2 regions of the Collinsella sp. AM12-1 genome follow, and region 2 is predicted to be linked to the other one. Evidence: riboswitches for the same ligand, from Rfam matches in the RefSeq annotation. Region 2 holds a riboswitch; the other holds the start of a gene.
What was found. Region 2 has a riboswitch for thiamine pyrophosphate ahead of thiC (phosphomethylpyrimidine synthase ThiC). Riboswitches for the same ligand answer to the same signal wherever they lie in the genome.
Positions count from the first base shown of each region.

Region 1: another riboswitch for thiamine pyrophosphate. It lies ahead of thiM (hydroxyethylthiazole kinase); the one in region 2 lies ahead of thiC (phosphomethylpyrimidine synthase ThiC).

Region 1 covers NZ_QRLS01000003.1:89,075-105,106, reverse strand. The annotation lists gene DW136_RS02790 (GTP-binding protein) at 1-422, opposite strand, end outside; gene DW136_RS02785 (arsenate reductase family protein) at 509-850, opposite strand; gene DW136_RS02780 (flavodoxin family protein) at 847-1,491, opposite strand; gene DW136_RS02775 (DUF3784 domain-containing protein) at 1,826-2,146, shown strand; gene DW136_RS02770 (diguanylate cyclase domain-containing protein) at 2,431-3,960, opposite strand; gene DW136_RS02765 (EAL domain-containing protein) at 4,087-6,804, opposite strand; gene DW136_RS02760 (patatin family protein) at 7,124-7,993, shown strand; gene DW136_RS02755 (thiamine phosphate synthase) at 8,095-8,790, opposite strand; gene DW136_RS02750 (thiamine-binding protein) at 8,787-9,128, opposite strand; gene thiM (hydroxyethylthiazole kinase) at 9,132-9,971, opposite strand; TPP riboswitch at 10,023-10,133, opposite strand; gene DW136_RS02740 (HAD-IIB family hydrolase) at 10,297-11,205, shown strand; gene DW136_RS02735 (LysR family transcriptional regulator) at 11,216-12,112, shown strand; gene DW136_RS02730 (5-methyltetrahydropteroyltriglutamate--homocysteine S-methyltransferase) at 12,268-13,401, shown strand; gene DW136_RS02725 (uracil-xanthine permease family protein) at 13,524-14,858, shown strand; gene DW136_RS02720 (alpha/beta hydrolase) at 14,922-15,587, opposite strand; gene DW136_RS02715 (carbohydrate-binding domain-containing protein) at 15,795-16,032, opposite strand, start outside.
Region 2 covers NZ_QRLS01000002.1:163,052-179,083, forward strand. The annotation lists gene argH (argininosuccinate lyase) at 1-223, opposite strand, end outside; gene DW136_RS09945 (hypothetical protein) at 342-512, opposite strand; gene DW136_RS02140 (argininosuccinate synthase) at 746-1,972, opposite strand; gene DW136_RS02145 (Cof-type HAD-IIB family hydrolase) at 2,527-3,354, shown strand; gene polA (DNA polymerase I) at 3,566-6,316, opposite strand; gene DW136_RS02155 (aminopeptidase) at 6,483-7,880, shown strand; gene DW136_RS02160 (YaaA family protein) at 7,984-8,793, shown strand; gene DW136_RS02165 (hypothetical protein) at 8,817-9,338, opposite strand; TPP riboswitch at 9,402-9,517, shown strand; gene thiC (phosphomethylpyrimidine synthase ThiC) at 9,510-10,844, shown strand; gene thiD (bifunctional hydroxymethylpyrimidine kinase/phosphomethylpyrimidine kinase) at 11,023-11,853, shown strand; gene DW136_RS02180 (SGNH/GDSL hydrolase family protein) at 12,106-12,765, opposite strand; gene DW136_RS02185 (TIGR02452 family protein) at 12,844-13,983, opposite strand; gene DW136_RS02190 (Bax inhibitor-1 family protein) at 14,125-14,820, opposite strand; gene DW136_RS02195 (hypothetical protein) at 14,905-15,243, opposite strand; gene DW136_RS02200 (inorganic phosphate transporter) at 15,494-16,032, shown strand, end outside.

The DNA.
Region 1 (16,032 bases), on a different contig from region 2:
ATGCGGGCGCAATCGACCACGGCCACGATGTTGTCGAGTGCAAGCTTGGGCTGGCCGCCCACCTTGGCCTCGTCGCAGAAGCTTGAGATGGTGTAGGCGATGGGGATAGGCTCGCAGATACCCGAGGCCTCGATGATGATGTAGTCGAACTTGCCCGAATCGGCGATGCCCTGCAGCTGGTTGGCAAGGTCGTCCGAAAGCGTGCAGCAGATGCAGCCGTTGGTGAGCGGGATGAGGTCGTCGGTCTCGGAAAGGCCGCCGTCGGCGATGAGGCTGGCGTCGACGTTGATCTCGCCGATATCGTTGACGATCACGGCGGCGCGGATGCCGCCGTCGTTAGCGAGGATGTGGTTGAGCAGTGTGGTCTTGCCGGCACCGAGGTATCCGGTAAGCATGATGATCTTCACGGGTTTGTTGGGCATGTGCCCTCCTTTGTTAGACATGGCTTACAGTTGAATCTTATGCCAAACGCCTGCTCTTATACCCACGCGCCGGCAAATAACACAGGCTACTCCCAGGCTCCCCATACATCGGGGCAATAACCGACGGTGGCCTTTTTGCCGTTGCGCACGATGGGCTCGGCTAGAACCTGCTGGTTCTCGAGCAACTTGTCGAAGCGCTGGCTAGGGGTGAGGTGCTGGATGAGCGCGAGCGTCTCCTCGTCCTTGGCCTTGGGGTTGAGCAGCTTGTCGATGCCGCCGACCGCCTGCATCACGCTCGTGAGCTCGCCTTTGCTCATCTCCTTTTCCTTCAGGTCGATAAATTGCACCTTAATGCGGCGCTCCTTAAAATAGCGCTGGGCCTTCTTGGTGTCGAAGGACTTTTTGGTGCCAAAGATTTGAATATTCATTGTTTGGTTCCGCCGTTCTGCCTGATGAAGTTGGTCCTAGCGCGATCGGCCTCGGGAGCTTCGATGCCAGCGGCCTGTCCTGCCTCGATACAATGCAGGAGCCAGGCCATGTTCTTGCCGATGTTGCGCATGGTGGCCAGACCCTCGGCATCTCCGTCGGCGTCGCCGGGCACGCAGCCAAACACGTTGTTCCAGTACGTGGACGCTACCACAGGCATCTGGTTGATGGTGAAGTACTTATTGAGCACGTCGAAGGTCGTCGACGTACCGCCGCGACGGGCGACGGCGACGGCAGCGCCCGGCTTGTGTGCAAAAGCTTTGCTACCGGCATAGAATGCGCGATCGAGTGCCGAGAGAATGCGGCCGCTGGGGTGCGCGTAGTAGACAGGCGAGCCAAAGACAAAGCCGTCGGCCTGTTCGGCGGCAGCGATCAGCTCGTTGACCACGTCGTCGTCAAAGGTGCAGCGACCGCCAAGCTTGCCACACTGGCCGCAACCGATGCAATCGCGAATAGGCTTGGCGCCCAGCTGAAACATCTCGGTATCGATGCCCTCGACGTTGAGCTGCTCGGCGACCTCGGCGAGTGCGCGGGCCGTGTTGCCGTTTGCCTTGGGGCTGCCATTGACCAAAAGAACCTTCATCACAAACTCCCTCTGCTGTCGGTGACTTCTGCAGAGGATTATCGCACGAGCGGGCAGATGGCGTGGGGCACGATGCCGGCCCCGAGGGCCCACGGCAGGCACGCTCACCAGGTACGAGCGGGATACGGTCCAGAGGATGTTGGAGTGCGGGGCCTCGTGCGAGCAGATTGTAAGGGGTCTGGGCGGGTCGCCCTCGATGGCGAGCTTTGAGGCCTTGGAAGGCGGGCTGCTGCGGCGGCTATGGTTTATACTAAGGCGGTTGCTATCGAGTAATTCATACTTGGTTTGATTCGATTGTGAATGCGTAACTAGGATGGAAAGCAAAGGAAACTCTATGGAAACAGAGGATGCTGTTTGCTTGATGACTTCGATTGCCTTGATTGTCCTTTCAATCCAATACCGAAGAGGAAGATGGCTCTGCTCAATTGCTGGATATGATGTCACAAAAAGGGAGAGCGAGATTGATATACGCCCTTACGCAAAGCTGATTTCTTCTGTGACGTTATGGATGGGGCTGCTGTTTTTCTTGTGGGCGGTAGAGGACTGGGTACGCGATTGGAATACCAGCGTTTTTGAAGTTTTGGTTCTACTTCTGTTCAGCTTGGCCTCTTTGTCGTTCGTGCGGCTCGTTAGGTTTGTGTTTATGAGGCGGTAGCCAGCGGAAGTGGCTGGACGACAAAATGGACCAATGCAGCCAATTGTCAATAGAATTTGATAGGCTTGGCTTAACAGATTTACTCGAGGGCATATCCGTGGCGAGGGATAGGTTCTATCTTGTTGAGCACTTATTTGCATCAGGCAAAGTAAACCAAGAGTATCGAAACGGCGCCCCCGGGCCCCGGGAGGGACTGCGGGGACGTTCGGCTAACTGCGGGTACGACCTATTTGCCCAATGTGTTCGGTTGAGATCGGAAATTAACCATCATGCGCCCCATAACGCTAGTCCAGCTTGGTGCCCGGTACTTGTGGTGCCTCTTCAAGTAGCGCTTTGAGCTCGTTCAAAATGGAAACGGGCTGTCGGTCGACGGCGTCCAGATGAAGTGTGGCCACACGAATGGGCGGCTGATATTCAAATGAGCCAAAGAGTACGGGCGACCCCAAGAACCGCTCGATTTCTTCTGCGATCGTGTCGGTCTCTTCGGGATCAAGGTCATCGAAAAGCGCCACGAACATCGGTCCGGTCGAGCGGAACAGACGGCCCTTGCCGCGCGAACAGTCCATGAGGCAGGCGGCACTTTCTGCCAAAACGCGGTCGCCCGCATCAAAGCCAAAGCGGGCATTGACCTTGGCGATGTCGTCGATTTTGATGGCGACCAGGCCTGCCTTGCGCGCCACGCGACGCATTTCGCCAATGGCGTTGACCAGGGCGTGGATATCGCCCAGGCCGGTCGCGGAATCGGTCGTATCCGCCAAGCTTCGGTTGATGATAATGCCCACATACATGTTGGGCTCGGTTTCGGTGCTATCCAAGCGGTAGCCCGTACACTCGCACAGCGCATATTTACCAGCGGTATTCATGACGCGATACTGCATGTAATGGAAGTGCCACGCGCCGTTTACCACCATATCGAGCTCGCTGCGCACGTTGTCGCGGTCCTCGGGGTGAACGCGGGCGAGCCACATATCGAGCGAGTTATAGGGATGCTGGGAGGGCAGGTCAAAATCGCGCACGGCATTAATCGACCATTGCGATTCGCCGGTATCGAGGTTAAGGATAAACGGATAGCGCGTCTCGGAGCTCATGGAGATCGCTTGGAACACCCGGTCGTTGCAGGGAGGCTGATCGGCGATTGGGCGCATGGATGCGTCGTTTTCCTTCGGCTGCTGCACACGGTGCATGAGCTTGTAGCGATACATTTTGCGGTCGGCGTCCATGGTCATCTGGCGACGCGTATCGCCAGCGAGTGGGTCGACGCGCGAGCAGCCAAAGCTAAAGCTAGCGATCATGGGCGCTTTGCCGCCCGATGTTGCCTCGATAAGGTTGGTGCGCGTCCGCTCCAGGCGCTGCTCGAGTTCGGCTTCATCTGTCGTGGGGGATACGAGTACAAATTCGTCTCCACCGATACGGAACAGCAGGTCATTGGGTTCCATTGTCTCGGTGAGTGCACGGCAGATGCTCAGGATGTAGCGATTGCCCTCGGTGTGGCCAAACGTATCGTTGCAATGCTTAAGGCGATCGATATCGATATAGGCGCAGGTGAAGGGGGTGCCTTTGTGCCAAAGCAGCTCGGCATAACGGTGGAGTCCAGCACGGTTGCCAAGATTGGTGAGCGAATCGATATAGGCGCCGCGCTCAAGCAGCTCGCGTTCTTGCTGCAGGATGGCAAATGTCTTCTGTAGCTGCTCGCCGATGGCGCACAGCTCCGTGGGCAGCGCGGCAACATCGAGCTCGGCGGTCGAGACCCCGTTCGCAAGTCGCTGAAGATAAGCAATGATCGATTGCTCGCCCAGGCGATACGACTCGTTCATGATGGATAACCTCCTTGGGCACAACAGTGGTTTGCATCATATCCCCAATTCGGTTTGGATTGGGGGCATAAGTTAGCCAATGGGGACAAGCGCCCCTTCGGCGGTATCGTTTTGCGCGCGAGCGTATCAGTTTTTGTTACCGCCATCGAGCAATGCCTCAAAATCCTTTGCCTGCATGGGGCGGTAGTAGAGGAAGCCCTGAGCGTAGTGGGCACCCATTTGGAGCAGCATGTTCGCCTGCTCGTTTGTCTCGACGCCTTCGATTACAACGGGCAGATGGAGCGATTGCGCCATCTCGAGCATTGATGAAACGATTTGCGCGCTACGGCTTTGATCGCGGTCGGTGGGCACAAACGTGCGATCAAGCTTGATGACGTCGACGTTGACGTTCTTGAGCATCGCGAGCGTAGACTGGCCGGTGCCAAAATCGTCCATGTAGGTCGAGAAACCGCGAGTGTGTAGGTCGGCCGTCAGCTTATCCACGGCCTCGGACTCTCCCGTATAAGCCGTCTCGGTGATCTCAATGCGCATGAGCTCGGGCGGTAGGTTGTATTGGGCGGCAAGCGCCCCCATATGCTCGGCGACGTCGCAGGCAAGGATATCCACGCGCGACACATTGAGCGAGATCGGAACTACGCGCAGCCCTCGATCGATGCACTCACGCAGCCACGAGGCGACGCCCTGCCAAACATATTTGTCGAGCGTCACCACAAAACCGCTTTCCTCGAGAGCGGGGATAAAGGTGGTAGGTGAAATGAGGGAGCCATCCTTGTCAATCCAGCGTGTGAGCGCCTCGGCGCCAACGATCTCGCCGGTTTCCATGTCGACCTGGGGCTGCAAGTAGTAGGTAATGCGGCCGTTTGAGAGCGCATACTGGAATTCGGTCAGCGTGCGGTGGAACGCGATTTCGTGTTCGTATTCCTCGGGGCGGAAAATGGCAATGCGCTCCTTAAAGTCGTTTTTTGCGCGCCGATTGGTAAACATGGCTTTGGCCTGCGCATCGATGGTGATTTCCTCGTTGGAGTCGATGGGGTAGACGCCCATGGACGGCCAGAAGCCCACGCCGTCATCATGCTTGGCCACGGCCTGGCGAATGCGGCTATAGATCTGATGGACGGTGTCGTGTTCAAAGGGGATGAGTACGCAAAAATCGTCTTGGCCCCAGTACCCTGCGACGCCCATGGCGGCATTCTCGATGTCCTTGAGAACCGTGCCCACATCGGCGAGTACGCGGTCGCCCTCGGCCTGTCCGTGCCATTCGTTGAACAGTCGCATGTGCCCCATATCGACGGTGGCGATACACCAGGCGCCGTTGCGCCTTGTCTCGAGAAATTCGTTGGCGCGGCGCATAAACTCGCTGGGTCGATAGAGACCCGTGAGCGGATCGATGCGTTCGGCGATGGCGCTTTTGCGCTCCACCTCGGGTATGGGGAGGCTGTCGTTGGGAACAAGCCCGCCGGCCGTGCGAATGCGACGGTCGAGTTCGCCTAAAACGGCGGCCGTTTGATTGGTCAGGTGCTCGTAAAAGGCCGGAACGACAAGACAGACGGGGGTAATAGTGTCGCCCGCGATTCGAACGGGAGCGAAAACGGCCTCTTTGAGATGTTGGATCAGTTGCTCGAATGCTTCGTGATCCAAATTGTTGCTAAGCACGACGAACTGGGCGTTGCGTGAACGGAAGACGCGACTCCTGCCGCGAGTAATCGACAGCATGCGGCCTGCGTATTCGGCGAGCATGTTGTCGACGGCCTCGGCCCCGTAGAGCTCGTTGAGCTTTGCCGTGCCGCGAACGCGCACTGCTATAAGCCCCGTCTCGCAACGGTCGCGACGGCAGGCATCGATAGCGTTGATCAGCGTGCGCTGTGTTCCGAGACCCGTGGCGGCGTCGACGGTCTCGGCAAGCGAGTGGTTGACGAGCTCGCCGACATAGAGCGAGGGGACATTTCCGTCGCCGTCGATACGAAACCCGCGAGCACGGCCGAGGATGTAATCGCCGGCGGCATTGCGCACGCGGTACTGCATGACGTGACGATGTTTGGAGCCGTCATAGATTTGGTCGATGTCGTTGGTATAGGCCTCAAGGTCATCGGGATGGACACGCGTTTTCCAGTAATCGTGGCAGTTGTCTATATGCTCCGAAGGAAGACCAAGATCGCGCAAGGCGCCTTGTGACCAAAGGGTTCGATGTTTGTCCAAGTTCTCGATAAAGAAATATCGGCCTTCGTTGAGCATCGAAAGGGCGTCGAAAATGCGATCGCTTATTTCGAAGTCGTCGGTGTGGGCTTGTGCGATATTGCGTCGATCAAGGTGCACGGCATGACGTAGCTTGTAGTCGTACATGCGATGATCGGCATCGTTCGTCAAGCGATTGGGGGCTTCGCCCAGGGCGGGGTCGGCGTGTGCCACTCCGTAGCTAAACGAGTGAGGCATCTTGGAAGCGTTGTTTTCGAGCAGTACCGTTCGGCAGTGTTCCAGACGTTCGGCAAGGTCGTCCTCGGTCGCAATCGTAGATAGGATGGCGAACTCGTCGCCCCCCAGACGAAATGCCGCCTCGTCCACCTTCATATACAGTTTGAGATAGAGGCTCACCTGCAAGATATAGCGGTTGCACTCGTCATGTCCAAAGATGTCGTTGCAGTGCTTAAGGTTATCGATGTCGATAAACGCCATGGTCACGGGCAGTTCCTGCTCCCAGAGTTCCTCTAAGGAACGGGTAAAGCCGCCGCGGTTGCCAAGTCCGGTGAGCTCGTCGGTAAAGGCGGTCCTGATCAGATCGTCCTGACGCTCCAGAAGGTCACGGATGGTCTTTTCGAGCGTTTCGGTATTATTGCTGGCGTTATCCATACTGTAAGCGGCTTTCTGAGGTCGGGGCGGATTGCGTCGGGCGAGCTCGTTGTGCACATGCGTTGCTGCTCAACGCCTTGCGTGTTTCCAAGCCCCCGCCTTGCTGCGTCGTTGGGTTTATTTGTCGGTTCGTGCTCTCGGCTGATAACTACTGAGTAGTATAAACAAGTGTATGGAATTATGTAGGGGTGCCCATGTTGCGGGCGGCCATTATTCGCCAAACGGTAACGCGACGATGTTCGATGAAAATGCGACTGAGACGATATTTGTTGATGGGTATACTTGTTCCGTTTTAAAACGCAGGAACGGAGATGGTCGCATGGCACAGTCAAATATGACGCGCACGGTGGGGCTGGCGCTCGAGGGAGGCGGCTACCGCGGTATGTATACGGCGGGCGTGCTCGACGTTTGGATGGAGCACGGTTTGACCTGCGACCATATGGTGGGCGTCTCGGCGGGCGCGGCATTTGGCTACAACTTTAAATCGCGCCAGATCGGCCGCGCCATTCGCTATAACAAGGCCTATTGCGCCGACAAACGCTATGCGAGCGTGACCAGCTGGCTGCGAACCGGCGATATGTTCAATGCCGATTTTGCCTATCACGAGGTGCCCATCGAGCGCGATCCCATCGACCTGGAGGCGTATCGCGCCTGCCCCATGCGGTTTACGTGCGTGTGCACCGATATCGAGACGGGCAAGGCCGTCTACCACGACCTGCCCTATGGCGACGAGCGGGATATCGAGTGGATCCGGGCATCGTCGGCGATTCCTGTGGCGACGCGTCCCGTTGCTATTGACGGGCATAAGTATCTGGATGGTGGCGTGGCTGATTCTATTCCCAGCGCATGGCTGTTTGCGCAGGGGTATGACCGCAATATCGTGGTACTCACGCAGCCGGCGGGCTTTGTGAAGCAGCCCAACAGCGTGATGCCCATGCTGCGGCGCGTGTTCCGTCACTATCCGGAGTTTGTTGCAGCGCTTGAGCATCGGCATGAGGTCTACAATGCCACGCTCGATGACCTGGCACGTCGAGAGGCTGCCGGGGAAATCTTTGTGGTGCGGCCGAGCGAATCGGTGAAGGTGCCGTCGCTGTGCCGCGAACCGGATGAGCTCGAGCGCATCTACCAGGTCGGCCGCCACGATGCAGAGGCGACTTTGCCGGCGTTGGAAGCGTATCTGGCGGGGTAAGGGTCGCATACGGAAAGCGCATCCCGGAATGGAGGCCCAAACTGGGATGCGCTTTCCATTGCTGAAGATATGAGGCTGCGAATCAGCTGTTCGGCCTATGCCTATGCCTGCTGCCAGGTGTCGACAAGCTCCTTGGCCGCGGCGTAGGGATCGTCGGCGCTGCAGACGGCGCTCACCACAAAGAAGCCGTCGACGCCGGTTGCCTTAAGCTGCGGCAAGTCGGCCGTCTTAACGCCGCCGCCCACCACGATGGGCACGGGGCTTGCCGCGTGGAGTGCGGCCAGGTCCTCAAAGCTCTTGGTGATGATGGAGCCATCGGCTGCGCGTCCGCAGTCGCGCTTGGTCTCGGTCTCGTGGAGCGGGCCGATGCCCAGGTAGTCGACCAGACTCATGTCGGCGGTCTTGACGTACTCGAGCATTTCCTCGCAACGGGCCGAAAGGCCCACGATGGCGTCGGGGCCCAGCAGCTTGCGACAGACCTCGACGGGAATATCGCTCTGGCCCACGTGCACGCCGTCGACCGCAATGCCCTGCTCGCGTGCGGCGAGTACGCAGTCAAGGCGGTCATCGATCAGCAAGGCGACCTGACCGGTCTTGCCGGCCTGTGCGATTGCCTGCGCGGCGTCGCCGGTCAGCGCAATGATCTCGCGGGCGCTTGCCACCTTGGAGCGCACCTGAATGCAGGTAAAGCCGGCGTCGAGCGCCTGGGCCACCACATCGCCCACGGGGCGTCCGAGGGTGTTTTCGGGGCCGAGCACCAGATAGGCCGAGATATCAAGGTTGTCGCGGATGCTCATCGTGCTTCCTCCTGCTTTTTGATCTGCGCTTCCATGCGCTCGAGTTTGCCGGTCATGGTGTCGGTAAATCCAGGTCGAATATCGGCTTTGAGCACGACTTCGGTTCGGATGCCCTTGTTCGCTAACACAAAGGTCGCGTCGCGCACGACCTGCATGACCTCGTCCCAGTCGCCCTCGATCTCGGTGAACATCGAGGTGGTGCGGTTGGGAAGGCCGCTCTCGCGAATGACGCGCACGACCTCGGCGACCTCGGCGGACAGTTCATCGCCGGTGCCGCACGGGGCGATGGCCACAGCGACGAGCGTGTTCATGCCGGCATTGGTTGCGGGCTCGGACATGGCTTATGCCTCCTCGAGCTCGAGTTGGTTATCGGCGATGTCTTGGGCGGTTGCGCGGTAGAGCTCGTCGATAAAGGCGACCTTAAAGCTTGCCGGGGCATCGGCGACGGCGGCGGCACGCGTGCCGGCGACGTTGTAGACGGCGGTACCGCAGACGGCTGCCGTAAACGGATCGGCAGCGCAGGCGTACACGGCCAGCACGCCGCCCTGCGAGCAACCGCAGCCGGTAATCTTGGACATGAGCGGGCTGCCGCCGTGGGATTTGGCCACGGTCGTGCCGTCGGTAATCAGGTCGACTTCGCCCGAGACCACAACGGCGCCGCCGGTGTAGCGAGCGAGCGCCACGGCGGCATCGCGGGCGGCGTCGACCGTGTCGGTGGTATCGACACCGCGCACGCGACTCAGATCGGCCGCTTCGCCCTCAAGGCCCCACAGGCCGGCGAGCGCGATAATCTCGGAGGCATTGCCGCGCACGATGGCGGGTTTGTACTGCTTGAGTTCGTTTACCAGTTGGGTGCGCAGGCTGCCGATGCCCAGGCCCACCGGATCGAGCACCCAGGGCTTGCCGGCGTCGTGTGCCGCCTTGGCCGCGCGGGGAATCGTCTGCTCGTAGATGGGGAAGAGTGTGCCCATGTTCAGATAGATGGCGCCGCCGCCGGCAACGAGCGCCTCGCCCTCGTCGGGCAGATAGACCATGGCGGCCGATCCGCCCACGGCGAGCTGCGCGTTGGCGACAAAGTCAATCGTCACCGTGTTGGTGATGGAGCCCGCCATCGGATTGTTGGCACGAATCTCCTCCACGGCCTTGACCACGTTTTGCTTGAGCTGTTTCGAATCGATCACTGCACATGCCTCCTTGGCATAGAAAAGGGGCGCTGTGCATAGACAGCGCCCCTAAAAAGGCGGCATGCTCCCTACGCCAGCATTAACTGACAGGTTCAAAGGATTGGGCCCCATGCCCTCTCAGCCTTGTGGTTTGCACCGCCGGCACTCCCGCATCGAATCTGTTGTTCCCTATACTAGCGCACCTGCCAAAAAGGGACAGGTTTATTTTGGCAGGTAACAACTGGGGCTTTGCGTTTTCCCAGATAAAACCTGCCAATATAAACCTGTCTCTTTTTGGCAGGTCGGTACAATAGACGGGATTAAGAATGACCGAGGGGGCCTTATGATTAAACTTGTGCTGACCGATATGGACGATACGCTGATTCCAGCCGGGCATGACGGCGCCAGCGACTACGCCATCGAGGGCATTCATGCCATGCAGGCGGCGGGTCTGCACTTTGGCCCGGTTTCGGGTCGCCAGCCCTCCGCGATGGGCTGGATGTTCCGCAATCGCGCCGAGTGCTTCTCGACCGGCGCGTTCTGCAACGGCCAGGTCATGTTTGTGGACGGCGAGGTGGTAGCCTCGCATGCGACCGACAACGCCGCCCTTATGCGCTTGGCTGACTACTTGGAGCAAGAGACCGACGATACGTATCTGAAGGTCTACGGCCTGGGTGATGACTTTTGGGGCAACGATGCCTATTGTGTGACGAGTGACCCCGAGCGCGTGCGCCGCGCCATGGAGTCGGGCGGCAACGCATGGCTCAAGGGCGAAGAGGCCCCGTGCCGTCCTGTCGTCGATGACGCGTCGGTGTTCAAGGCGAATATCTGGAGTGCTCGTTCGCGTGAGGAGCTCGCGGAGCTACGCGAGCGCGTTGCCGCTGAGGTGCCGGAACTCTCGCTCGTGTTTCCCAACAATCGTGTGCGCCTGTTCGACATTCTTCCAGCAGGTTGGGACAAGGGTTGCGCTGCGCTGGAGCTGGCGCGCGCTTTGGACCTGACGTCCGACGAGGTGGCCGTATTTGGCGATTCCGATAACGACCTGCCCATGATCGGTGCCGTCCCCAACTCCGTTACAGTCGCCAATGCCAACGAGGCCGTCACGGCTGCCGCGCGCTGGCATATCGGCGCTGCGGCAGACGATGCGGTTGCCGGGGCTCTGCATCAGATTGCCGCCTGCGCCGCGACGGGGGAGATGCCGTCGTTTATGCGTCAGGCAGATGCGGCGGGTTCGGGTTTCGCGGACGTCTAGGGAGGCCATCATGAAGCTTCAACAGCTCAGGTATGTCGTCAAAGTTGCCGAATGCGGCAGCATCACCGAGGCCTCGCGCCGGCTCTTTGTGTCGCAGCCTTCGATTACCGCGTCGATCCGCGATCTCGAAAACGAGATGGGTGTGCACATCTTTGAGCGCACCAACAAGGGTGTCATTGTGTCCGAGGAGGGCGAGACCTTCTTGGGCTACGCGCGCCAGGTGCTCGATCAGGCGGATCTGCTCGAAGGCAAGTACAAGGGCGCGTCCGAGCAGGTGCCGCACTTTAGTGTGAGCTGCCAGCATTATTCCTTTGCCGTTAATGCGTTTGTCGATGTAATCCGCGAGTTCGATGCCGCGCGCTACGACTTTACCCTGCGCGAGGAGCAGACCCACGAGATTATCGAGGATGTCGCGCACATGAAAAGCGAGCTGGGCATCCTATATCTGTCCGAGCACAACCGCGAGGTCATCGAGCGCATGCTGGTGGCCAACGAGCTCGTGTTCGAAGGGCTCTTCTGCGCCACGCCGCATGTCTTCGTCTGCGCCGACCATCCGTTGGCGGACCGCTCCAGCGTGACGCTAGAGGATCTGGAAGACTACCCGTTCCTGTCCTATGAGCAGGGCAGCTATAACTCGTTTTATTATTCTGAGGAGCTGACCTCGACCTTTGAGCGTCGCAAGAATATCCGCGTGCGCGACCGTGCGACGCTGTTCAACCTAGCTATGGGCCTTAACGGCTACACGGTGTGTTCGGGCGTGATTAGCCACGAGCTCAATGGCCCCGGTATTATCTCGATTCCGCTCGATGTGGACGAATACATGGAGATCGGCATTATCACGCGCAAGAACACGACGCTCACGCGCTATGGGCAGGCCTATATCGACGCGATTCGTCAGCACATCTAGACTGCTGCGTTCTGCGCGGGTCAAATCTCTTTATGGCAGTCCAAACTGATATAGGAAACATCTATATCAAACTGTTATAAACATATATTTTACGATGTCCATATGAGCGCTCATACTCTGTCCCAGTAAAGCAACCAATGCAAAGGGAGATATCTATGAGCACTTCGATTCAACCGAACGCGCCGTTTCGTGCCGATATCGTCGGCAGCTTTCTTCGTCCGCAGGCCGTAAAGGATGCCCGCGCTGCCTATGCGGCAGGCACGCTTGACGCCGAGGGGCTTAAGGCCGTCGAGGATGAGGCCATTCGCGACCTAGTGGACAGGCAAAAGGCTGCCGGCCTGCAGGTGATTACCGATGGCGAGTTCCGCCGCAGCTACTGGCACCTCGATTTTATGTGGGGGCTGAACGGCGTCGAGCGTCGCACCTCGCGTACAGGCTATATGTTCCACGATGAGGAGACTACCGCCGACACTGCCGTGGTAACCGGTCCCATTAACGGCGAGAATCATCCGTTCGTCGAGCACTTCAAATTTGTCAAGGCGCTCGAGGGGGAGGGCCAGATTGCGCGCCAGACCATTCCGGCACCGATCCAGACGTTCTCCGAAGTCACGCTCGACCGCTGCGATGGCCAGCAGGAGAGTCTGCACGCCGTCTACAAGACCGACGAAGAGCTCGCCGATGCCATTGCCGCAGCATACCGCACCGTGATTGCCGACCTGTATGCCGCGGGCTGCCGCAACATCCAGTTTGATGACTGTACCTGGGGTATCTACTGCGACACCGATTTCGTGGCAAAGACCGGTATGAGCCCGGTTGATCTGCAAAAGGTGAGTGAGCTGGGCGTGGCGCTCAACAACGCCGCCATCGAGGGCAAGCCCGATGACCTTGTCATTAACACGCACGTGTGCCGTGGTAACTACCACTCTACCTATGCCTTCGAGGGCGGCTATGACCCCATCGCGCCGTACCTGTTCGCACACGAGAACGTCGATGCGTTCTATCTTGAGTTCGATACGCCGCGTGCCGGTGGCTTTGAGCCGCTCAAGTACGTTGCCCCCGGCAAGAAGGTCGTGTTGGGCCTGGTGACCACCAAGGCGGCAGAGCTCGAGGACGAGGATGCCATCGTCGAGCGTATTCACGAGGCGGCAAAGTATGTGCCGCTCGAGAACCTGTATCTGTCTCCGCAGTGTGGCTTTGCCAGCTGCGAGATTGGCAACAAGCTGACCGAGGACGAGCAATGGGCAAAGATCGCGCTGGTCAAGCGCGTTGCCGAGCGCGTTTGGAAATAGCGGTAACGTTCGCAGGTGACGGCGCATGCGAGACATGGCGTATCGCGTACAATGGTTCGGATCGTATCGTTCGGGCAGGTTATCCGATATGCCCGATCGCCCTTCCATTCGAAAGGACATCCATGTCCCAGTCTTCGACGCCCGCCGTCACCGATGCCATCTACGATGCATCGTCGCTCGGCCGCCCGCGCATGTTTTTGCTCGGTCTGCAGCACCTGTTTGCCATGTTTGGCGCCACCGTGCTGGTGCCTGTGCTCACCGGCCTCTCGGTATCGGCAACACTATTGTTTGCCGGCTTGGGCACCCTGCTGTTCCACTTCCTGTCGCGCGGTAAGGTCCCTGCATTCCTGGGATCGTCGTTTGCCTTTATCGCAGGCTATGCTGCCATTGCGCCGAACGGTGAAGCCGAGCTTTTGCCCTACGCTTGCCTGGGCGTTGCCTGCGCCGGTCTACTCTATCCGGTACTCGCGGCACTCTTCCGCGCGTTTGGTGCCAAGCGCGTCATGCGCTTCTTCCCGCCGGTGGTGACTGGTCCTATCGTCATTTCCATCGGCTTGATCCTGGCAAGCTCCGCCATTGCCAACTGCCAGACCAATTGGCTCGTCGCCGTTATCGCCGTGGCAGTGATCGTCATCTGCAACATCTGGGGCCGCGGCATGGTCAAGATTGTGCCGATTCTGCTGGGCGTCGTGGTGAGCTATGCCGTTGCGGCCGCGTTGGGTGAGGTTGATTTTTCGGGCGTTGCCGCCGCGCCGTGGGTCGGTCTTCCCATCGTGTGGGACAACACCGTGTTTGCGCTCTTTGGCCCGCAGTTCGATAGCGGTCTTGCCACGACGGCCATCATCACCATCATGCCGCTGGCTTTCGCGACCATGATCGAGCATATCGGTGATATCTCCGCTATTGGCTCCACCTGTGAGCGCAACTACATTGCCGATCCCGGCCTGCATCGCACGCTGCTCGGCGATGGTCTCGCCACGATTCTGGCGTCGCTCTTTGGCGCTCCGGCCAACACCACGTATGGCGAGAACACCGGCGTGCTCGCCCTGACGCGCGTGTTCGACCCGCGCGTGATTCGCATTGCCGCGTGCTGCGCCATCGTGCTTTCGTTCTGCCCCAAGTTCGCTGCCGTAATCGCCGCCATGCCGGCATGCGTTATCGGTGGCGTGTCGCTCGTGCTCTATGGCATGATCAGTGCCGTGGGCGTACGCAACCTCATTGAGAACCAGGTCGATTTCCAGAACAACCGCAACGTGCTGGTGGCCGCTCTGGTACTCGTGCTTTCGCTCGGCATTGCGTACAGCACCGCCGGTGCCATCGTGCTGGAGCTGGGCGGCGTGACGATTTCGCTCTCGGGCCTTGCCGTTGGCTCGCTGGTGGGTATTGTGCTCAACGCGATTCTGCCGGGTAATGACTTCGAGTTTGATGTCTCCGAGCTCGAGGAGGCTGCTAAGTAGCGGCTGCGTTCAGCTAAAACAAAATAAATGGCGCCCATGCGTATGCACGCGTGGGCGCCATTTTTAATGCGTCAGTATCCAGTGGATGCCGCGGGCCATGCGCAAGTCGGTTTGGGCAAAGTGGTTGCCGGGGTTGAGCTCCAGCGTCGTGGGAATACCACGTTCGCCGAGCAGTTTTTCCATGGCGCGCGTGTCGTCGAGTACATGCCGCATCATGCGGTTGGGCGTCTTGGTTTCCTTTTTGCCGAGTGACAGATAGACGGCCTGCGGGTTGCCGGCAAAAGGGGTCGTGCTGGCGCGATCGACAAAGTCGGGAAACCACAACGACCCCGATGCGCTTGCGGCGCGGCTAAAGGCGTCGGTTTGCCAGAGGGACCAGAGCGCGAAGAGGCCCGCGAGCGAGTAGCCGGCAATGCCGCGCCAGGTGGGCGGCTGAGGAAGCGACGACTCGGCCTCTGGGATTATCCAGTTCAACAGCTCATCGAGAAATCCGGATGCCTGACCGCCAAAGGGCTCGGCATCGCGCACGGTTCCGTCGCATCCCCAGGGGCTCAGCTCGCGATTCCAGTTGAGGCTGCCAATGCCGACAAGCGTGAAGGGCGGGCAGTTGAGCTCTCGGCAGCGTTCATAAACCTCCGTGCCGTCGCCCATGACCACGGGAAGATAGATGACTGGTGCGCTTTCGGCATGCTGTGCATGAACGGTTATCTGCTTTTGATACGCTTCCATGACGGGCTTCTCTCGGCGTTGTGATATCGACGGCCCCCATTGTCGCACGCCGGCTCATGCAGATTGGGCTAGACCAAAGACAATCTCGTGCATACCCTGCGGACGCATATGGAAAACGCCACCGCCGGAGGGGAGCTCGGCGGTGGCGTTGTTAAACGGTGCTGGGACTCGGGGCCTTCGCGGGAGCTGCCATGTGCGCAGAGGCGTCTAAGAGCGCTTGCGGCTCGCCATGGTGCCTGCGGCGATAGCAGCTGTTCCCGCAAGGACGGTTGCCACGATGGCCGCACCCGAGGTGTCGCCGGTTGCCGCGAGCGCGCCGGTAGTCTTGGCTTTCGTGATTGAAGCCGCAACGGCCTTGGTCGGCTTTGAGCCCTCAGGCTTGGGGTTCTGCTTGGACTCCGCGGGCTTGCTTTCTGCGGGCTTGGTCTCGTCGGGCTTGGGGTCT
Region 2 (16,032 bases):
TGAAGTTGCCGGCATCGATATCCTGTTCGATTCCGGTCAGGCCCTCGGCAATCGCCTGCTCGTCCTCGGCACTAATGATGCCCTGGGCCGCCAGCATCTTGGCATGCGCCTTAGAACCGGCGATATCCTGCTTATAGAGATGTTTGTCAACCGGCAGCGACGCGCCAAACTCCTGCGTGACCTCGGCCACTCCCGCCTCAAAACGACCGCCCCAAAGAGCCATGGAACCGTCCCCTTTCTCCAAATACCAAAACAAGCGCCCAAAGCAATGAGCCATGTCGCTAAAGCGATTTTTCAACCGCAAGTTTTACACATTCCCCACCGTGCACGGGGCCATGTAGCTAATATGCAAAGAAGTGACGCACGAGGCACTTGGTGCCCAACGTCTCCCTCCGGATGTTGCCTTGCGAACCATCGATCCAGGCCTTCAGGCTCATAGGAACATCCTCGACCTTTGCAGCATCGAACTCGGGCGCGAGGGCAAGCAAGGCATGCGCGATAGCGTTGAACATAATGGATACTCCTCATATATATAGGCACAGAGCCGCCAAATTGATAGAAGGAGCCCCGCTGGACAACCCCGGCGGGGCTCGGACTCAGCCGTAGACGCGGCATCATTTATGCGGGCGGAACGTAGGGGCCACCGATGTTAAGAAGTGTCAGCAAGCATAACGAAAGGTAGGGACCCCGTGCGCCCGTTATGTATCACGCGGATGGGCCGCGCGGATACCAAGGGAAGGAGGCGCTAGGCCTGGGCGGCAGCGGAGCTGGGACCCTGGACCTTTGCCCACGTCTTGAGCGACAGCGTATCGATCTCGATAAAGCCGGCGCTGGCCTTCTCGTCAAACGTGGTGTCGCGGTCGTAGGTAGCCAGACCGTAGTCATACAGGCTAAACGGGCTCTTGCGACCGACGACATGGCAGTTGCCCTTAAAGAACTTCAGACGGACGGTACCGGTCACGAACTTCTGGGTATCGGCCATAAAGGCATCGAGCGCGTTCTTGAGCGGGCTGTACCACTGGCCGTTGTACACGGCGGTGGCCCAATCCTGCTCGAGCTTGATCTTGGTCTTGAGCAGGTCGCCCTCGACGCAAATGTCCTCAAGTGCCTTGTGGGCGGTGATGAGCGTCAGGGCGCCGGGAACCTCATAGCACTCACGGCTCTTGAGGCCCACCAGACGATCCTCGACCAGGTCGAGACGGCCAAAGCCGTTGTCACCAGAGATCTTGTTGAGGGCGATGACGATCTCGGAGAGCTTCATCTTCTTGCCGTCGACGGCGACGGGCTTGCCGGCCTCAAACTCAATCTCGGTATACGTCGGGGTGTCGGGCGCGTCCTCGGGGTTCTTGGTCATAACCCAGGCGTCATCGAGCGGCTCGTTCCAGGGATCCTCCAGGTGACCGCACTCAATGGCGCGACCCCACAGGTTGTCGTCGATGGAGTAGGGGTTGTCGTTGGCGCCCTCGGGACCCGGCACGTTGTGGGCGTGAGCATAGGCAACCTCATCGGGACGGCACTTCAGATCCCACTCGCGAACCGGGGCGATAACCTTAAGCTCGGGGTCGAGGGCCTTGACGGCAGCCTCAAAACGAACCTGGTCGTTACCCTTGCCGGTGCAGCCGTGGGCGACGTAGGTCGCGCCAAACTCGTGAGCGACCTCGACAAGCTTCTTGGCGAGCAGCGGGCGAGACAGCGCGGAGAGCAGCGGGTACTTGTTCTCGTACATGGAGTTTGCGGCGATGGCCTTAGTCAGGAACTCATCGGAGAACTCGTCGCGCAGGTCGAGCACCTGGCAATCGAGAACGCCCAGGTCAAGCGCCTTCTGCTTCTTGGCATCCAAGCCGGTCTCCTCCTGGCCCACGTTGCCGCAGACGCAAACGACATCGAGATTCTTCTCGTCCTGGAGCCACTTGACACATACGGATGTATCAAGACCACCGGAATATGCGAGAACGACTTTTTCCTTGCTCATGGCTGTTTCCTTTCGCCCTTGGTAGCTAGTTAGAACATCGGTCAGTTGCAAGTCATTTCGAGGTCAAAAAACCGTGCAATATCAGGTTAAATAGCAAAAAGCGGCACAGCATGCCCTTGAAACATGCAGCAATGTCGTGCTAAAACCCAACGACCTCAAAATGACTCTGTTGGGGCATTTAGCCCCATGCGGACAGAGACGATTGTTATCGTCGTCGGGAAATTGCGCGCTGGCGTCGGATGGCATTGTCTGCAGTAGTGATAATCTTTACGAACTGCATCTGCCTCTCCTTTCACCTATCGCCGGGCGCAATTCTAATATCGTAAACGGTACCTTTTCCTCGGTAAGCGGTTGTTTTTCCGTCTCCGTTTTCGATGGTCGCTATATTACGCTAAAGTGCCTGCTGTACAAGCGACAAATTCAAATTTCTGAAAAGTTTTTTCATTACTTTGTGAATGATGATGCAAATATGCGCCAATCCTGCGAAAATACGCCCGACTATCAAGTAGAGGGTCAATCACCCGAAACATTCTGGAAACCGAAAGGCGCGTTTTATGCAGACTTACGAATCAGACGCCAACATCGGCAACATTAAGATTCTCGCTGTCGATATGGACAAGACGTTACTGACCGACGAGCGCGTGCTGCCTCAGGGCCTCGACGAGCGCCTGGACAAGCTCGCCGAGGCTGGCATCGTGTTCTGCCCCGCCAGCGGACGCCCCGCCCCCAAACTCGAGGAGATGTTTGAGGACATCAAGAGCCGCATCGCTTTTTGCCCCGATAACGGCGCGTGCGTTATCTACCGCGGCAACTATATCTATAAGAGCACTATCGACGTGGCGCTGTATCAGCAGGTCTTGAGCCGCGCCTCGGAGGATTCGCGCGCTGTCCCCGTCCTGTGCTGCTTCGACGAGTTCTATGTACTTGCCCGCGATCATCAATACCACGACGAGATCAGCGTCTACTACAACACGATCAACTACGTCGATAGCTTTGAGGGCATTGACATCGAGTCTAACAAGATTTCGATCTTCTTCCCCGCCTACGATGCCGAGCCAGCGTTTCGCGAGGACTACAGCCCGGCATTCTCGGACCGACTCTATGTCACCAATGCTGGCCGCGAGTGGATCGACTTTATGAACCTGGGCGTCGACAAGGGGTCGGGCGTAGCACATCTCTGCGAGCGCCTGGGCATCGATATCGCCGACGCCGCTGCCGTGGGCGATACGTACAACGACATCCCCATGCTGGAGCGCGTCGGGCATAGCTTTATCGTGGACAATGCCGAGGAGCACATGAACGCGCATGCCAAATGGCGCATTCCGAGCAACAACGACGGGGGCGTACTGACGCTCATCGACGCCATCTTGGCGGCTCGTTAACGGGGCTCGTCGGACCCAGCCGGGCGCCAAGATGGCGTCTTGAGTGTCTAGATACTTAGCTGAAATGATTTGAGCAGAGGGGAGCTCCTTGTTGGGAGGGGCTCCCCTCTGTTTTGGTTACTGTGGGACAAATTAATCAGTAGTGTTTGTCCCAAATCTTAAGTATGTGGGGGCTTGCGTCTTGGGCGAGCTTGCCTTACGGAGTGCTTCCCTATTTCGCGTCGGCCCAGGTTATGCCGGTGCTGGCTTCGGCGATCAACGGTACGCGGAGGTCTACGACGTGTTCCATGACGTCGCGGACCATGGTGGTTAGGCGCTCGACTTCGTCGACGGGGCACTCAAAGTCCAGTTCGTCGTGTACCTGCAGGATCATGTGAGCGGCAAAGCCTTCTTCTTCCAGACGGCGGCTCACGCGGGCCATCGCAATCTTGATGATGTCGGCGGCGGTACCCTGCATGGGGTGGTTCATGGCCGTGCGCTCACCAAAGCCGCGGAGCTGCGGGTTTTTGGCCTTGAGCTCAGGAATATGGCGACGGCGGCCGTACATGGTCTCGGCGTAGCCCGTCTGCTTGGCACGTGCCACCACATTGTCGAGGAACGTGCGCACGCCCGGGTAGGCCTCGTAGTAACGGTCGATCATGTCGCGTGCCTCGGCCATCGAGATATGCAGCGACTGCGACAGGCCGTAGGCCTGCTGACCATACACGATGCCAAAGTTCACGGCCTTGGCGCGGCTGCGCAAGTCGGGCGTCACCTCGGACACCGGCACGCCAAACACGCGCGCGGCCGTCTCGGCATGGAAGTCCTCGCCCTCGTTAAAGGCGCGCACCAAGTGCTCGTCACCCGAAAGATGTGCCAGCAGACGCAGCTCGATCTGCGAGTAGTCCACCGCCAAAAAGACGCTTCCCTCGCCTGCCGAAAACGCCGTCTTGACAGTACGCCCCAGCTCCGAGCGAGTCGGAATATTTTGCAGATTGGGGTCGCTCGAAGACAGACGCCCCGTCGCCGTGATGGTCTGGTTGTACGTGGTGTGCACACGGCCGTCACCACGGCGCAGCGGGCCCAGGGTGTCCAGATAGGTGGATTTGATCTTAGACTTCTCACGCCAGTCCAAGATCAGACGCACGATTTCGTGGTCACGCGCAAGGTCGCTCAGCACCTTGGCGTTGGTCGAATAGTAGCCGCGCTTAGTCTTCTTGAGGCCCTTGGTCGGAAGCCCCATCACATCAAAGAGCACATGCGACAGCTGCATGGGACTGCCAATATTAAAGGTCTCATCACCCGCTAGGTCGCGAATGCTGCGCTCGACCTCGGTGATCTGGGTCGCCAGGCCCTCGGACAGATTACGCAGGCGGTCGGGATCCACGAGCATGCCCGCGCGCTCCATCTTGGCAAGCACCGGCACGAGCGGCATCTCGATGCCATCGAACACGTTGGCAGCGTTCTCACGGGCCATGCGGTCGCGCAGCGGCGCCACGAGCGTCAGCGTCAGGGCCGCAGTGCGGGCAGCGGGAACAGGAGCGTGCTCGCCGGCACCCTCCGCGCCGCGCGCCGCAGGCAGCGCCATCTGCAGATAGGTATCAGCCAGATACGCCTCATCAAACTCGGAGCGGTCGGAATCCAGCAGGTAGGCGGCGACCACGGTATCGAAGATGCGCGTGGAATCGACGGCCAGCGGATCCATAAGCTCGGGCTCAGAAGAATCAATGGGCGAAAGCTCATGCAGCAGCGCCTTCATATCCGGGCTCGCCACACGGCCCTCCATAAACAGGCGCGCGAGCACGCCAGCGATCACGCCGCGGACGAAGTTGAAGCCCTCAACCTCAGCCGCCGCACCGCTGTCGCCCTCCTCGAGCGCGAACAGGCCCTTGGACGTCGCCAGCCACAGCGTGCGCGTCAGTCCAAAGAGCGCGCCCTCTTCCTTGTCGTCGTCCACCACGGCGGCGACCCACTCGCCGGCATCAATCGCGCGGGAGACCTCAGCCGCAACGGCGCCAAGCGCGTCGGCATCGCCGGCGGCGGCACGCGAAACGGCAGGCATCTCAAACGCGCTGCCAGCGGCCGCAGCCCCACCCTCGCCGCCAATCAGCGAGAGGAAACGGTTCTGCATGGCCGTAATGCCGAGCGTGCCCAGCGCCGCGGACACCTCGTCGGCAGAAAACGCCGGGAAGGACGTTGCGTCAAAGTCGAGCTCGACGGGCGCATCGGTGCGGATGGTCGCCACCTTACGGCTCAGCAGCGCGTCGTCGATGTGTGCACGCAGGTTCTCGCCCATCTTGCCCTTGACCTCGTCAGCGTGCGCAATGACCTCGTCCAGGCTGCCGTACTGTGCAATGAGCGCACTCGCCTTTTTGGGGCCGATGCCCGGTACGCCGGGAATGTTGTCCGACGTATCGCCCTTCAGACCGTAAAAATCGGGCACGAGCGCCGGCGTAATGCCGTGATACAGGTCGTCTACGCTCTCGGGCGTCATGATCGCCACGTCGGACAGGCCCTTGCGAGTCGAGACCACGTTAACGTGCTCGGTCACAAGCTGATACATGTCACGGTCGCCGGTCACCAGCAGCATGTCACAGCCGGCCTGCTCGCCCAGGCGCGCCATAGTGCCCAGGATGTCATCGCCTTCCCAGCCCTCGGACTGCAGAATCGGCACATTGAGCGCACCGAGCAGCTCCTTGATCATCGGAAACTGCGCATGCAGATCGGGGTCCATGGGCGGGCGTTGCGCCTTATACTGCGGCAGCATCTCCATGCGCACGCGCGGTTTGCCCTTGTCAAACGCCACGACCACACCGTCGGGGTTAAAGGCATCGATCATCTTAAGAAACATGTTCAGAAAGCCAAAGATCGCGTTGGTGGGGCGACCGTCCGGCGCGTTCATGGTGGGCGGCACGGCGTGGAAGGCGCGGTGCATGAGCGAGTTGCCGTCGATAACGGCAAAAGTGCGGCGCTTGTCAGACATATTAAATACCTCGCTTTGGACTGGGCACGGTTTGCTCACTCCAGTTTACACGCTCCCCGCCCCGCGGCCACCGCACATCAAGCTCCCCCGCCACCGTGAGCCCGCGCGTGATACGATGGCTCACGGTACATCAACCAGCACGATCGATCCGAAAGGAGCCTGCGTCATGGAGCGTCCCTGCGCATGGAAAAAGTACACGCCACAGCAAGTCGAGGAGCTCGAGGAGCTTTGCCGCGGCTATAAGCAGTTTTTGAGCGAGAACAAGACCGAGCGCCTGTGCGTCAAGACCGGTATCAAGATGGCCGAGGAGGCGGGATACGTCGACCTGGAGACTGTGATCGCCGAGGGACGCGCGCTCAAGGCCGGCGACAAGGTGTACGCCGCCAATCACGGCAAGGACCTCATGCTCGTCAACCTGGGCACCGCCCCGCTCGAGCAGGGCTTTAACATCCTGGGCGCCCACGTTGACTCGCCGCGCCTGGACCTTAAGCAGAACCCCGCCTTCGAGGCCGGCGACATGGCTTATCTCGACACGCACTACTATGGCGGCGTCAAGAGCTACCACTGGGTCGCTTCCCCGCTCGCGCTCGTAGGCGTCATCTGCAAAAAGGACGGCACCACCGTCGACATCAACATCGGCGACAAGGCCGACGATCCGGTCTTTACCATCTCCGACCTGCTGATCCACCTCTCGAGCGAGCAGATGGCCAAGCCCGCCAAGGACGCCGTCGACGCCGAGATCCTCGACGTGATCGTGGGCGGCCGCCCCGTCAAGTTTGACGAGGACGACAAGGACGCCCCCAAGGAGCCCGTCAAACAGATGTTCCTGGACATCCTCAAGGAACAGTACGACGTCGAAGAGGAGGACTTCCTCTCTGCCGAGATCGAGGTCGTGCCCGCCGGCCCCGCCCGCGACATGGGTCTCGACCGCTCCATGATCTTGGGCTATGGCCACGACGACCGCGTCTGCGCCTACCCCTCCATGCTCGCTCAGATCAACGTGGCAGACGTCGAGCGCACGAGCATCACGCTCATCGTCGACAAGGAGGAGATCGGCTCCGTGGGTGCCACCGGCATGACGAGCCGTTTCTTCGAGAACACCGTCGCCGAAATCATGACGCTCGCCGGCGAGAGCAGCCCGCTGGCCCTGCGCCGCGCACTCGCCCGCAGCCGCATGCTCTCCTCTGACGTGTCCGCCGGCTTTGACCCGGGCTACGCCGGCAAGTTCGAGACCAAGAACGCAGCCTTTATGGGTCGCGGCCTGTGCTTTAACAAATACACGGGCAGCCGCGGCAAGGGCGGCTCCAACGACGCCGACGCCGAGTACGTGGCCCTCATCCGCGACATCATGGACGAGGCGGGCGTTGACTTCCAGACCTGCGAGCTCGGCCGCGTCAACGCGGGCGGCGGCGGCACCATCGCCTACATCATGGCCGAGTACGGCATGAACGTCATCGACTCCGGCGTTGCCGTCCTGTCCATGCACGCCCTGTGGGAGGTCGCTAACAAGGCCGATATCTACGAGGCCTATCGCGGCTACAAGGCCTTCCTCGAGCGCGCCTAACCGACCCTTCATCAGTTGCGGTGAAATACGGACTAAACTGGCCCATAAACGGCCAAGACAGACCGTATTCCACCGCAACTTCCTTCTTGGCAGAGGAGAGTCCATGCTGCAGGTCATCATTTCGCCCGCCAAGCAAATGCGCGCGGCCCAAGATGCTTTTGAAGTCCAGGGCATTCCACCCTCTGCGCACGAGACGGCTCGCCTCCACCGCGCATTGCTAGATATCGAGCGGAATGAAGGCAGCGGCGGCCTGCAGGCGCTGTGGAACGTGAGTGACAAACTGCTGGGACCTTGCCTCAACACCCTGCGTGAGTTCCGGCCCATCCTGAATAACGGCGATCTTGACAATCCCGCACTCGCCCGTCACCTCTCCCCTGCCGTCATGTCCTATCACGGCATTCAATACCAGAGCATGGCGCCCGAGGTCATGGATGCCGCACAGCTCGCATGGCTGCAAGACCATCTGTGGATCCTCTCGGGCCTTTACGGATGCGCACGCCCCTTTCATGCCGTTGAACCGTATCGACTGGAGATGGGCGCGAAGCTCGCCGTCGACGATGCCCGAAACCTCTACGCGTTTTGGAGCGACAAGCTCGCGCGGGCTATCGCCCCGGCAGGCTCAAACACCACGATCGTCAACCTCGCCAGCGTAGAGTATGCCAAAGCCGTTCTGCCCCACCTCGCGGGCGACGCCACGGTCGTCACATGCCTCTTTGGCGAAGGCATCCGCAACGGCAAGCCCATCCAGCGCTCGACCGCCAGCAAAAAGGCGCGCGGCGCCATGGTGCGGTGGATGGCAGAAAACAAGCTCGAGGATACAAGCGAACTTACCGCATTCAACATCGGCTATCGTCACATCCCCGAGCTTTCAGACAAAGACTCCCTGGTTTTCATGAACGCGCGGGCACAATAGGCCCACCGTTTCCAAACACCCCGTTACTCCGCCAAGCCATCGGCCTTTGCAATCTCGCTCGTCGAGCCATCTTGATAAGTAATCTTTACGTGCTCGACCTCGGACACCGTAACACCCGCAGGAGGCTCCAGACGCCATTCCGTCAGGGCGATATCCATGGTCGTGGGGACGTCTCCCCGGTCTTTGAGCTGCACCGTCAGCGTTTTAAGCGCCACGTCGTAAGTCACGCGTTCGATTTCTTCACCAGGAATCGACCCACCACTCAACTGCAGCTGCACAAACTCGTCGCGCGGATACCAATAGTCGCCTGGAACGGCGAGCGTATTGGCATTACCGCCAGTACTCCTCACCGTCATAATCGGTAGGCTATCATCAGCCTCGAACTCCCATGCAGCGCCGCCGTGACCGCCAAACGTCCAGATACAAAAGGCAATCACCAGCACGGCAAGCACCGCAAAACCAATCGCGACAAGGCCATGGTGCGCACGGCTTTCCTCGGCCGATACATCCCATTGCGTCTCTCGATATAGATGCTTGTCTTCCATGTTCGCCTCCCCACAGGCACGCTCGTTAGGCCAATCGTACCCATTCGAGCTATACTTGAGCCCATTACATAAACGGGGAGCTTGCAGGACAAGACGGCAGGCTGAGACTGGGCGCGCCCGCCCTGACCCGCAAACCTGATATGGGTAATGCCAACGAAGGGAGCCGTGCCAATGAGCACACAGACCGAGCCCAAGCTCGTCACGCAAATCGACTTCGCCCGCGCCGGGCAGATCACGCCGCAGATGAAGGAAGTCGCCGAGCGCGAGCATCGCGACCCCGAGTACATCCGCGAGCGCGTGGCCGACGGCCGCATCGCCATTCCCGCCAACATCGTGCACATCAAAAAAGGCATGCGCGCCTTTGGTGTCGGCGAGGGCCTGTCTACTAAGGTCAACGTCAACCTGGGCATCTCGGGCGATAAAGCCGATGCCGCCGAGGAATGGAAGAAGGTCAAGATCGCCGAGGACTTTGGCGCCGACGCCATCATGGACCTTTCCAACTCGGGCAAGACGCGCCAGTTCCGCCAGCAGCTCATCGACGAGACGCCGCTCATGGTGGGCACCGTCCCCATGTACGACGCCATCGGCTACATGGAAAAGCCGCTGGTCAAGCTTACCAAGGATGACCTGTTCGAGGTCGTGCGCGCGCACGCCGAGGACGGCGTGGACTTTATGACCATCCACTGCGGCATCAACAAGTCGGTCACCAAGACCTTTAAGGAGACCGGCCGCTTGATGAACATCGTGAGCCGCGGCGGCTCGCTGCTGTTTGGCTGGATGGAGGTCACCGGCAACGAAAACCCCTTCTACGAGTACTTTGACGAGCTGCTCGAGATTTGCCACGAGTACGACGTGACGATTTCGCTCGGCGACTCCTGCCGCCCGGGCTGCCTCTACGACTCCAACGACGCCACCGAGACCGCCGAGATGATCGAGCTGGGCAAGCTGTGCAAGCGCGCTTGGGCCGCCGGCGTCCAAGTCATGGTCGAGGGCCCGGGTCACATGGCGCTCGACGAGATCGCCGCCAACATGAAACTGCAGAAGCGCCTGTGCCACAACGCCCCGTTCTATGTGCTCGGGCCGCTGGTGACCGATATCGGCGTGGGTTACGACCACATCACCGCTGCCATCGGCGGTGCCATCTCCGCCAGCTCCGGTGCCGACTTCCTGTGCTACGTGACGCCGGCCGAGCACCTGTGCCTGCCCAACGCCCAGGACGTGCTCGATGGCCTCATGGCCACTAAGATTGCCGCGCACGCCGCCGATATCGCCAAGAAGGTACCGCACGCCCGCGACATGGACGACAAGATGGGCCAGGCACGCCGCAAGCTCGACTGGGATGCCATGTGGAAGTGTGCTCTCGACCCGGTCACCGGCAAGAAACGCTACGAAGAATCCCCCGCCGCCACCGAGGGCACCTGCACCATGTGCGGCAAGATGTGCGCCGTCCGCACCGTTAACAAGGTGTTCGAAGGCACGACGATCGACCTCGGCATGGAGGACTAACTCGTCACCGGAGCCACAATCGGTAACATGGTGTTCGTCAATTGTTGACGTGTGAACATTTGCTTACATTTGCGTAAAGATTGCATCGCCCGCCCGGGTTCGACATAGAGTCGGCCCGGGCATCTTTATAATGCTGGCTTAAAGACCCATTTGATTCCGACCGAACAAGGGAGCAAACATGGATCGCAGTAAGGTACCTGCCGTCCTGTCCATCGCAGGATCCGATTCCAGCGGTGGCGCCGGCATTCAGGCCGACATCAAGACCATCACGGCGCACCGCCTGTATGCCGAGACGGCCATCACCGCCATCACCGCACAAAACACGCTCGGTGTCACCGCCGTGCAGAATATCTCCCCTGATATCGTCGCTGCGCAGATCGACGCCGTATTTGACGATATCCGCCCCAGCGCCGTCAAGATCGGCATGGTTTCCTCTGCCGAGATTATCGAGGTTATCGCCGACCGCCTGAGCGCCTGGAACGCGACAAACGTGGTCGTCGACCCCGTCATGGTAGCCACCTCGGGCGCACGGCTGATTACCGAAGATGCCGCCGAGGCGCTCACCCGCCGCCTGTTCCCACTAGCAACCGTCATCACGCCCAATATTCCCGAGGCCATGGCCCTGCTTGACTACGAGGTCGACTCCGAGCGCACACAGCAAAATGCTGCCATGCTCCTCACCCGCCGCTTTGGTTGCGCATCCCTCGTTAAGGGTGGGCATCTTGTCAACGAGGCTAACGATGTATTGGCCGAACCCGCGCCACTCGATGACGAGGGCAACCATCTGGGCGATCCGCTCACCACGTGGTTCCGCCACAAGCGCATCGAGACCGACAACACACACGGCACCGGCTGCACGCTTTCGTCCGCCATCGCCTGCGCGCTGGCCCAGGGCATGGATCTTGCCGACGCCGTCAACGGCGGCAAGGCCTACCTAACCGGCGCTCTGGCCGCCGGCCTGAACATGGGCAAAGGCTCCGGCCCCGTCAATCACATGTGGCAATATTAAGATTCGCAGCCCAAAACCGCCGCAAAGGGGACAGGCACCTTTGCGGTGGCTCCCACAAACATCTCGATCTGTAACAGTAACTCGGCAAAATCGACCCTAGATGTTACAGATCAAGACAAACAATCGATATCGACCTAAATAATCTTAATCTGTAACATCTAGCCCGTTTTCGGCCTTGGAACTGTTACAGATCAAGACAAACAAACGAAACAAGCCCCCGCAAGGGGAACTCTGTGGTGGTTTGGGGCCGTGCTACTCACCGAGCATCTCTTGGAGCTTGGCTGCCACGGCATGTCCCAAGCTCTCGTGGCTTTCGGGCATCATATGCAGATAGTCGATATCGCCCGGCTCGGCAAACTCGGCGGCATTCAAAAAGTCGCAGCCAAACTGCTCGGCCACGTGCGCATAGTACTCGCCAAAATGTTCAGATGCCTCGACGGAACGCTCGTCAAAATCGGTCATATATACATCGGCGATCTGCGGCTTGATCTTGATAGGAGCCATCAGCAGGATGCGCGGGCAAGGCGCAGCGTCGGTCCACGGAAACGCGCGGACGGCGCGAATCAGCGCCATGGCGCCACGGGCGATATCGGAAGCTGTCACGTTAAAGACCGTCTTACAGTCGTTGGTGCCCAGCATGATCACAATGGCGTCCAGCGGCTTATGGGCCTCGAGCAGCATCGGAAGCGCGCGAATGCCGTTGAGGTTAGTGTCCAGATGGCACATGTCGTCGCGTACCGTCGTGCGGCCGTTGAGGCCTTCTTCAATTACATGCCAGCCCTCGCCTAAGTCACGTTGGACCACGCCACACCAGCGCACATCCTGCGCATAGCGCACCGCGGTACCGTCGCGCATGCCCGCCGGATCATAGCCATAGGTGTTGCTGTCACCAAAGCACAGAACGTTTTTCATCTTGAGCTCCTCATTCAGTAAAAAGCCGACGGGGGCAACCCCTCCCGTCGGCTTGGCATATCACATCGCGCGCACCGCTTACAGGTACTTGCGCCAGTCATCCTCGTCCTCATCATCCTCGACTGCTGTCTGGGCCTGCTCGGCGGCGCGAGCGGCTGCGGCGCGGGCGGCAACCTGGGCATAGGACTCCTCGTTGCGCTCGGGGAAGTTTGCCAGCACGTGCTCGAACTTGGCAAAGTCCTCATCCCAGCGCGTAGAGGGCACGGCAAAGAAGACCTGCTTGACCTTGAAGTCGCCCGACGCGAGCTCCTTGCGGAAGAGCTCGGCCACGGCCTCGGCATCAAAGCCGTTGTTCTCGCAGCCCCAAGCACCCAGCACGAGCTTCTCGCGACCAAGCTCATCGCAGATGGCAAGGACAAAGCGGATGCGGTCGCGCAGGGCATCCAGCAGAGCATCGTCGCTCACGCGATACTCCTGGCGGGCGCGCCTAACGTTGGGCGCGGCGGCCACGATCACGTCGGCGTATGCATGCACGTGGTTGCGGTCGAAGCGCACCGCAGGCACCACCAGCGCACGGTTGCGGTAGAGCTCGCAGTTGATGTTGCGGCGACGGTTCTCGCCGTACCACTTACGCTGCTTATCGAGAACGTTGTACAGATACGAATCGGCGCACAGCGTGGCCTCCTGGCCCAGATAACCCTGAATATATCCACCGCCCGGATTGGTAAACGAGGCAAAGGCGAGCACGGCCATGTCGCAGAACTGCGCATAGCCGCGACCGTTATCGAGGATTGCCTGCGTGGCGGAGGCATCAAGCACAGTGACCTCGGGCAGGACCGGAGCGGGCTCCTCAGCAGCAGGCGCGGACTCGACTTCGTCGGTCTCCTCTGCGGGCGCAGGTTCAGCCGCAACCTCAGCCTCGGCGGACGCAACCTCAGCCTCGGCGGACGCAACCTCAGCGGACTCAGACTCCTCGGCAACCGGCTCCTCGGCAGCCGCAGCCTTCTGGGCCTTGGCCTTCATCGCCGCGACAAAGCCGGCAGGCATACCGTCGAATTCGCGAACGCCGGCAAGCGAGCGCTCGATATCCTTGGCACACGCCTCGGACACAGTTGCCACGTGACGCTCGGCGGCCTTGGCGCGGGCCTCGCGCTTGGGGTTGGGCTGTCCCGCGCGGTTGGGCCTGCGGTTACGGTTCCTGTTGTCGACGTCTGCCATACGTGGCCACCTTTCCTGTCGCTGCCGCTATCGGCTTTTTCCCATCCATGATACCCCGCCGCGCACAAAAAAGACGGCCCCGCAGGACCGCCTTTCGCATCGTTTTACCGCGTCCGACAAGAAACGCTGCAATCCCCCGCGCTAGTCGCGACGACCGAGGATGTTCAGGATGCGCAGGAACACGTTGATAATGTCCACGAACAGGTTGGACGCCATGAGCACCGCATTGGGCAGCGTGGGTGGCACCGTCGTGGCAACATAGGTGTCGTAACCAATAAAGCCGGCGAACACCACGATCACGATCAGGTCGGTGATGGTCTGCGAGACGCCCATGAACATCAGCACGATCTCAACCAGAATCGTGGCGAGCAGAATGCCAAAACCGATGCCATATACGCGCTGGAAAAACTTGGGGAACGTCACGCCCAAGGCGCCAAAGACAAAGGTGATGGCGGCCGTGGCGATAAAGGCAGTGTTGATGGTGGGCAGGTCGTAGTTGGCAAGGCCAAACGACGCGGTCAGGCCAAAGGTACTCGCAAAGATTACGTAGCCCACAAGGGACAGGCCCACGGACTGCTTGCTGGCGGCAGCTGACATCATGACGATGCCGACAATGGTCAGGATAAACGAGCCAAAAACCAGCGGCAGGGCGGCCCCGCTCATCATCATGCGCGCAAACGACATGGTGCTCGTAAAGTAGGCGCCGGCGCCCATGGCGCAAAAGCCCAAGAAGATCAGGGCAGACATGGCGAGATTGTACGCGCGCGGCGACATCTCCTTGGCGCGGCTTGCGCCGGTCTCGACGGGGCCGTTCTGATAGCCCTGGATATCGTTCATAGCTTCGTCCTTTCAAAAAGCGCCGCGAATGACGGCGCAGCAGATGACAAGATTCCTACCATTGTACCCGAACGCCGTGCGTCCCTACCTACGGCGCTCGCCCTCGAGCGTGCGGTCAAACGCCCAGACCCACCAACGCATCACGTGGGCCTGCGAGCCGTCCGGCCGTTCGCGCGCCTGGTCCTCCAGATACAACTCGGTCGCGTGCCCGCCAAAACGCACCTTATAGGTTGCCGTACGAATGCCGTGAACCGTCAGGCCAAACCCAGTGGTCGAGACAATCTCGTCAATCGTAAAGCAACGACCGTCGACCCAGCAGACGGTGACCGGCACGACCTGTCCGCCCGCGAGGATGCGAGCCACGACGTCCACATACTGCTTGTGCACGCGCCGAGTTTTGCCATCTGTCTGTCGATATTCCATGCCTCCTATTATCGAACGCATGTTTGCATGTTGTAAAGCGAACAGGCTGTGGTTTTGGGGTGCCGGAGCGATCGCATGTGTCCGCATGGTGTGTTAGCAAAAAGAACACCCACGGTCAACAGGGCTAATATTCATTTTTAGTGCCAAAAAATTCACTGCTCCCATCAGAACTCGGTAAAGAAACCCGCAGGAGGTGATACGATTTATCATGTTTCTGTAACGTGCCTGCAAACTTCGAGAAAGCCCATATATGGACGTAACGTTCTCAACCTTCCTCGGCCAACTTGTGTCGAACCCAGTCCTTGCCGTCACCGTGATCCTCGCGCTCGGCGCCATCTTCGTCAATGGATGGACCGACGCACCCAACGCCATCGCGACCTGCGTCACTACGCGTTGCATGCCCGCCCGCGCCGCTATTCTCATGAGTGCCGCATTCAACTTCCTTGGCGTGCTCATCATGACGCACTTTAACGCGAGCGTCGCCAACACCATCTCCCATATTGTCGACTTTGGAGGAAACAGCACCATGGCGCTCGCCTGTCTGTGCGCGGCGCTGTTCTCCATCGTCGTCTACGGCGCCACAGCGTCGCGTTTTGGCATCCCCACCTCGCAAAGCCACAGCCTTATCGCCGGCCTGACCGGTGCCGCCATCGCCCTCGGCGGTGCGAGCAGCGTCAACGTCCACGAGTGGATGAAGGTCATCTACGGCCTGGCGCTCTCCATCGGTCTGGGCTTTGTCATGGGCTGGGTCCTGTGCAAGCTCGTCTCGATTCTTTTCGCCGCCGCCAA